DNA from 2 places in the Bacillus sp. Marseille-P3661 genome. Region 2 is predicted to be linked to the other one. Evidence: a T-box and tRNA genes for the amino acid it is inferred to sense, from the RefSeq annotation. Region 2 holds a T-box; the other holds one or more tRNA genes.
What was found. A T-box is a leader RNA that pairs with one kind of tRNA and senses whether it is charged. The one in region 2 lies ahead of trpS (tryptophan--tRNA ligase), so its partner is inferred to be a tRNA-Trp.

Region 1: it has a tRNA-Trp gene. The T-box ahead of trpS (tryptophan--tRNA ligase) is inferred to sense a tRNA for this amino acid. The anticodon was not compared.

Annotation. Positions count from the first base shown of each region.
Region 1 is NZ_LT965954.1:897,671-901,065, forward strand. It holds tRNA gene C1724_RS15465 (tRNA-Leu) at 932-1,012, opposite strand; tRNA gene C1724_RS15470 (tRNA-Leu) at 1,045-1,133, opposite strand; tRNA gene C1724_RS15475 (tRNA-Cys) at 1,155-1,225, opposite strand; tRNA gene C1724_RS15480 (tRNA-Gly) at 1,231-1,305, opposite strand; tRNA gene C1724_RS15485 (tRNA-Gln) at 1,334-1,408, opposite strand; tRNA gene C1724_RS15490 (tRNA-His) at 1,413-1,488, opposite strand; tRNA gene C1724_RS15495 (tRNA-Trp) at 1,500-1,573, opposite strand; tRNA gene C1724_RS15500 (tRNA-Tyr) at 1,578-1,662, opposite strand; tRNA gene C1724_RS15505 (tRNA-Thr) at 1,676-1,751, opposite strand; tRNA gene C1724_RS15510 (tRNA-Phe) at 1,759-1,834, opposite strand; tRNA gene C1724_RS15515 (tRNA-Asp) at 1,845-1,920, opposite strand; tRNA gene C1724_RS15520 (tRNA-Met) at 1,936-2,012, opposite strand; tRNA gene C1724_RS15525 (tRNA-Val) at 2,182-2,257, opposite strand; tRNA gene C1724_RS15530 (tRNA-Glu) at 2,267-2,338, opposite strand; tRNA gene C1724_RS15535 (tRNA-Ser) at 2,360-2,451, opposite strand; tRNA gene C1724_RS15540 (tRNA-Asn) at 2,453-2,527, opposite strand; rRNA gene rrf (5S ribosomal RNA) at 2,565-2,681, opposite strand; rRNA gene C1724_RS15550 (23S ribosomal RNA) at 2,859-3,395, opposite strand, start outside.
Region 2 is NZ_LT965954.1:579,878-583,272, forward strand. It holds gene C1724_RS13815 (peptide ABC transporter substrate-binding protein) at 1-866, opposite strand, end outside; gene C1724_RS26415 (DUF3899 domain-containing protein) at 1,192-1,479, shown strand; T-box leader at 1,573-1,811, shown strand; gene trpS (tryptophan--tRNA ligase) at 1,980-2,984, shown strand; gene C1724_RS13830 (YjbA family protein) at 3,292-3,395, opposite strand, start outside.

The DNA of each region.
Region 1 (3,395 bases), 320 kb from region 2:
TCCGTATAATATAAACGCCTTATAATGTAGGTACACAAAAAATTGAACATTACTTAACTTCTTCAGACGTATTATTTTGATTTTTTTAAAAAAATTGATTATCGGAAAAGCAAATAATCCATCCGCAATCAAATTAAGTAACCAGAACTTTTTAAAGTTACCGTATGAATATTTTAATATCCACATTGAAAGTGGCATATACGGACCAACGCTAAAAGGTAGTTCATTAGTTATAAAAGATTTTCGTTTATCATAAAAACGCCACCAGTTCAGCTTATGACCAACCCTATGATTTATTATCTCAATTATTACAATAACTGAACCTGCTATCGAAAATCGTTTTACATTATTCCTTCCCAAAAATACCAACGATATCCATGGAACAACTATTATTAGCAAATTAAATAACCTATGCCTTTTAGACAACATAATTGCAATCACCTAAACTTTCTTATTCATTCAAATCTCTTTATTAAAATAACCCAACATAAAATTTGTATTCTCTTTAAATGTTGTATCAGAAAAAACTGAAATAATAGAGCAAGTTTAGAAACTCTTTAATTTATGGAGTGGTATCTATCATTACTTAAGGAGTTATTGGTAGAGGTCTGAATAAGCCCGAGAAAACAAAACCTTTCAGCATTTTAAAAAGGATTCTACTTTTAAATAAAATAACGAGGAGAAAGAAAGCCTTTATTTAAATTGACACATTTGGAAACGGACAATAATTCCGTTAAAAATCAGTCTAAGTATACATTAAATTTGGTGCAGTAACCCATACCTGATCGGAAAGATGGGGTACAATGTTGTTTGCTATATTATTTTAAATTACCATTAATATTTGAATATCATGCAGAAATCAAAAAAGAAACCCAATCAAGATGATTGGGTCTCTAACTAAAGATTGCCTATAGTTGTGTACTAGATTTAATACCGGTGGTCGGGGTCGAACCGACACTCCAGAGGAACACGATTTTGAGTCGTGCGCGTCTGCCAATTCCGCCACACCGGCATGTTAAACAACATAAATATGAATCTAAAAAATGGTGCCGAGGGCCGGACTTGAACCGGCACGGTAGTCACCTACCGCAGGATTTTAAGTCCTGTGTGTCTGCCAATTCCACCACCCCGGCTAGGCAGATAATAAAATAAAAAGGCGACACCCGGATTTGAACCGGGGATAAAGGTTTTGCAGACCTCTGCCTTACCACTTGGCTATGCCGCCATCATTGGAGCGGAAGACGGGATTCGAACCCGCGACCCCCACCTTGGCAAGGTGGTGTTCTACCACTGAACTACTTCCGCATTTAGATTTATTTTAACACAAAAAAACTGGCTGGGCTAGCTGGATTCGAACCAGCGCATGACGGAGTCAAAGTCCGTTGCCTTACCGCTTGGCTATAGCCCAAGAATGGGGCGACCGATGGGAATCGAACCCACGAATGCCGGAGCCACAATCCGGTGCGTTAACCACTTCGCCACGGCCGCCATATTGATTTTGGCAGGGGCAGTAGGAATCGAACCCACACTGGAGGTTTTGGAGACCTCAGTTCTACCTTTAAACTATGCCCCTATAATGGTGGAGGGGGACAGATTCGAACTGCCGAACCCACAGGGAGCGGATTTACAGTCCGCCGCGTTTAGCCACTTCGCTACCCCTCCGTATTTAATTAAGTGGTGCCGGCGAGAGGAATCGAACCCCCAACCTACTGATTACAAGTCAGTTGCTCTGCCAATTGAGCTACACCGGCGTTTAAATGGTGGCTCGAGACAGAATCGAACTGCCGACACGAGGATTTTCAGTCCTCTGCTCTACCGACTGAGCTATCGAGCCAATTATTGTATGGCGGTTCCGACGGGGATCGAACCCGCGATCTCCTGCGTGACAGGCAGGCATGTTAACCACTACACCACGGAACCACTAATCTTATTATTTGGTTGCGGGGACAGGATTTGAACCTGCGACCTTCGGGTTATGAGCCCGACGAGCTACCAGACTGCTCCACCCCGCGATGATAGAATTAGAATAATTTTGTACCTGCTTTAAAAGTGTATAGAATCTGACTGTCCCTTCCTCTACTCGTTAAATCAAAGATGTTTATGCGTCGGGACAACTCGCAGATTATTCACGGATGTTTCGCTTGTTGCTCCACCCCGCGATGATGAATATATCATAATAAATGGTGGAGGATGACGGGATCGAACCGCCGACCCCCTGCTTGTAAGGCAGGTGCTCTCCCAGCTGAGCTAATCCTCCAAAGTGTAATGACCCGTACGGGATTCGAACCCGTGTTACCGCCGTGAAAGGGCGGTGTCTTAACCGCTTGACCAACGGGCCAAATATATTTTATCTAAACGGTGGCGGAGAGCGAGGGATTCGAACCCTCGAGACAGCGTTAACCGCCTACACGATTTCCAATCGTGCTCCTTCGGCCACTCGGACAGCTCTCCATGGCTCCACAGGCAGGATTCGAACCTGCGACCGATCGGTTAACAGCCGATAGCTCTACCACTGAGCTACTGTGGAATGAAGATAATGAATTATACTTTTTATTACAGTATAAGCCTGGCAACGTCCTACTCTCACAGGGGGACAGCCCCCAACTACCATCGGCGCTGAAGAGCTTAACTTCCGTGTTCGGAATGGGAACGGGTGTGGCCTCTTCGCCATAACTACCAGACTATATATCTGTAAGAACAAATACTATTATATAAAATATTTTCAAAATATACAATAGTTGTTCCCTCAAAACTAGATAACAAGTATTCATAAACTGTAGGTAATTGTCCACCTTCCACTCCTAGACTCTCGAGATCAAATGTTCTTCGAGTCTGAACAGTCGTTTCAGGATTTCTACTTGGTTAAGTCCTCGATCGATTAGTATTCGTCAGCTCCACATGTCGCCATGCTTCCACCTCGAACCTATCTACCTCATCATCTCTGAGGGATCTTACTTACTTATAGTAATGGGAAATCTCATCTTGAGGGGGGCTTCATGCTTAGATGCTTTCAGCACTTATCCCGTCCACACATAGCTACCCAGCGATGCTCTTGGCAGAACAACTGGTACACCAGCGGTGTGTCCATCCCGGTCCTCTCGTACTAAGGACAGCTCCTCTCAAATTTCCGACGCCCACGACGGATAGGGACCGAACTGTCTCACGACGTTCTGAACCCAGCTCGCGTACCGCTTTAATGGGCGAACAGCCCAACCCTTGGGACCGACTACAGCCCCAGGATGCGATGAGCCGACATCGAGGTGCCAAACCTCCCCGTCGATGTGGACTCTTGGGGGAGATAAGCCTGTTATCCCCGGGGTAGCTTTTATCCGTTGAGCGATGGCCCTTCCATGCGGAACCACCGGATCACTAAGCCCGACTTTCGTCCCTGCTCG
Region 2 (3,395 bases):
TCGATATATTGTTCTACCAAATCTGCACTAACAGACGCCCGATCTGTTTGTCCTGTTTCATATAAGTTTATTTCCGAGGCAGTGTCTTTAATAATTTTATATTTGATTTGTTGTAGCTCCACATTTTCTCTATCCCAATATTGTTCGTTTTTTGTAAATGTCCACCCCTTCGCATTCCATTCTGTTAACTTGAATGGGCCATTGTAAATCATCTTATCTGCATATAGAGCATATTCAGCTCCTTGTTTTTCGACAAAGCTTTGTTTCTGAGGAAATAAAGTAGGAAATGCTGTTAAACTAATAAAATAAGGAACTGGATTCTCAAGTGTTACTTTTAATGTCATATCATCTACAGCCTCTATAGCTAACCTCTCAACTTTTCCATAAAGCGGGTTACCTGGAGTCAGAATTTCCTTCGCATTCTTAATTGGTTCCATCATTTTAGCATATGGTGAAATAGTATCAGGATGTATTGCTTTCCTCCAAGCATATACAAAATCTCTTGCGGTAACTTGGGATCCATCACTCCATTTTGCATTTTCATTTAGTATAAATGTTAGTTTCTTTCCATCCTCACTTTTTGTTACTTCTTTTGCCACACCAGGAACCGGTGTATTATCTGGCCCTAGACGGAATAACCCTTCAAATACTTGATTCATTGCGGTAAAAGATGCACTATCCGTCGCTTCCAGTGTATCCATTGAAGGAAGCTCAGCGCTTCCAAGCAAATGGAGAGTTTGATCCAGCTCTTTCGCCTCGACGCTATGAACTTGCTCTTGCTTATAACTCCCTTCATTTTCATTAGCACATGCTGTTAATGATAATCCAATTGTAATAAGTATGAAGACGAGTATATAGTTTTTCAAAACACTAGCCCCCTATATCATAATCAAGATCAAGATTCACGTTCTTACCTTAAATCGTAAATAGATATTATTTTTCTATTATTTACTCACACATACAAACGCTAAACATCGATAATCTAGTTAGCCAAATTCCTTTTCTTTTTGATTAAGGTAGTATTAAAAATTTAACTACATGTAATAATAAAATAGATAAATATTTTACATTATAATAAAAGTGTATTGTATAGATTTGAGGTGTTGATATTTGAGTTGTGAAAGAAAAGTAACATTTTTCACCATATTCCTTACTAGTGTCCTGAGCATCATATTGGCATCGCTCACTAGTATGCCTTTAATACTTTCATTTCTAAATTACATTTGTTTATTCTCATTGATTATTTTAATTTTCGGTGGAAGTTTATTAATTCTTCAGAGTGGGGTATTTCATTCGTTTTCATATACTTTCAGAAAAAACGGGATCTCAAAGCTCGGCAATTTCGTGGGACAAAATGAGAATACTAATCAAAATCATTTAAATCACTCGATTTCATTTCGTTGGACTTACCCTGTACTTGTAGCTGGCGTTTATTTATTTAGTTTCTCATTCGTATGCTCTCTAATTTTTTATACCTGACCATAATCGTATAATCAATGTAATTCAATATGCTTGTCCTATTAATTTCTTGATTTCTAAAAATAGTTCATCTATAATATATAGCAAAATATAGTTATTGCGATGAAAAAGATTAGTACATATTTAGGACCTTACAGAGAGCTTGTGGTTGGTGGAAACAAGTAGGATATTAAATGTGGAATGGACTTTTGAGCATTAATACTGAACTTGTCTTTTGACTTAGTAGGCTATTACGTGTTTGATTCACACGATATAAAAGAATTTCAAAGTGATTCCACTTTCATTTATTAGTGGAATAATAAGGGTGGCACCACGGTCCATTCGTCCCTTCCTAATCGTAGGGATGAATGGGCCTTTTTATATTGTAAGGCTGTGTTAAAGCATATTGGAGATATGCTGCCATGTTGATTACAATGGAAACAACGTGCATCTTTAACAGAGCTATTTATTAAGCAAAACATCGTCCATCCCATTGAAAGAACTACATACTATTTTATTAAATGGAGGTTATTAGATTGGCAACTATTTTTTCAGGTATTCAACCAAGCGGAACATTAACGATGGGAAATTACTTAGGAGCAATGAAGCACTTTGTTGAATTACAAGCAGATAATGATTGTTATTTCTGTATTGTAGATCAACATGCGATTACGGTTCCACAAGATCGACTCGCTTTACGCAAAAACATCCGTAGTTTAGCTGCATTATATATAGCTGTTGGAATTGATCCGGAGAAATCAACATTATTTATTCAATCAGAAGTACCTGCACATGCACAGCTAGGGTGGATTATGCAATGTGTAAGTTATATTGGTGAATTAGAAAGAATGACACAGTTTAAAGATAAGTCGGCTGGAAAAGAAGCAGTTTCCGCTGCACTATTAACCTATCCACCTTTAATGGCTGCTGATATTCTTTTATATGGGACAGATATCGTTCCTGTAGGTGAAGATCAAAAACAACATATGGAGCTAACTCGTGATTTAGCAGAGCGCTTTAATAAAAAATATAATGAAATTTTCACCATTCCTGAGGTTAGTATCCCTAAGGTAGGCGCAAGAATTATGTCATTACAAGAGCCTACAAAAAAAATGAGTAAATCTGATGCTAATACAAAAGCATTTATTTCGATGCTTGATGATGAAAAGCAGATAGAAAAGAAAATTAAAAGTGCAGTAACCGATTCAGAAGGAATTGTTAGGTTTGACAAAGAAAACAAGCCAGGGGTATCAAACCTATTAACGATGTATTCTATTTGTGCGAATAAATCCGTAGAAATGCTTGAACAGGAATATGAAGGTAAGGGCTATGGGGATTTCAAAGCTGATGTTGCTCAAGCCGTGATTCAGGTACTTAAGCCTATCCAAGAAAGATACTATGAGCTACTTGAATCAGAGAAGTTAGACGAGTATCTTGACCTTGGAGCTGAAAAGGCAAACCGAGTTGCTACCAAAATGATTAAAAAAGCTGAAACTGCCATGGGGCTAGGCAGAAAAAGAAGATAATAAGAAAAGCCTGTATCAATGATTACTTGGTAATCAACGATACAGGCTTTACCTATCGGTAACTATTTAACCTATATATATTTAAGTTACTCTGAGCGTTTGTTGTTGTTTGAACATTTCTGATTATTAATCCTCTATTATATTGCAAGATACTTTTCTTACTTTCTAATTTTGTTTTGCTTTAATTAATAGTTTTAAAGAAATAGCGTATACCTCTGTACGTAAAACTAAAAGCGTCATGGATTACATATACGGATTATCAATGATTAGCAGGCCATATTAGGCTTAAACCTGACGAGGTTTAAACCTAATTCACCTTTGTTCCTTGTTCTAATTCCCATAACTTCTCAAAAAAGGGTTGACCTTTAACAAGGCGCTCACAAAGGTGTTCATGTCTGTCTGACCAGCCAC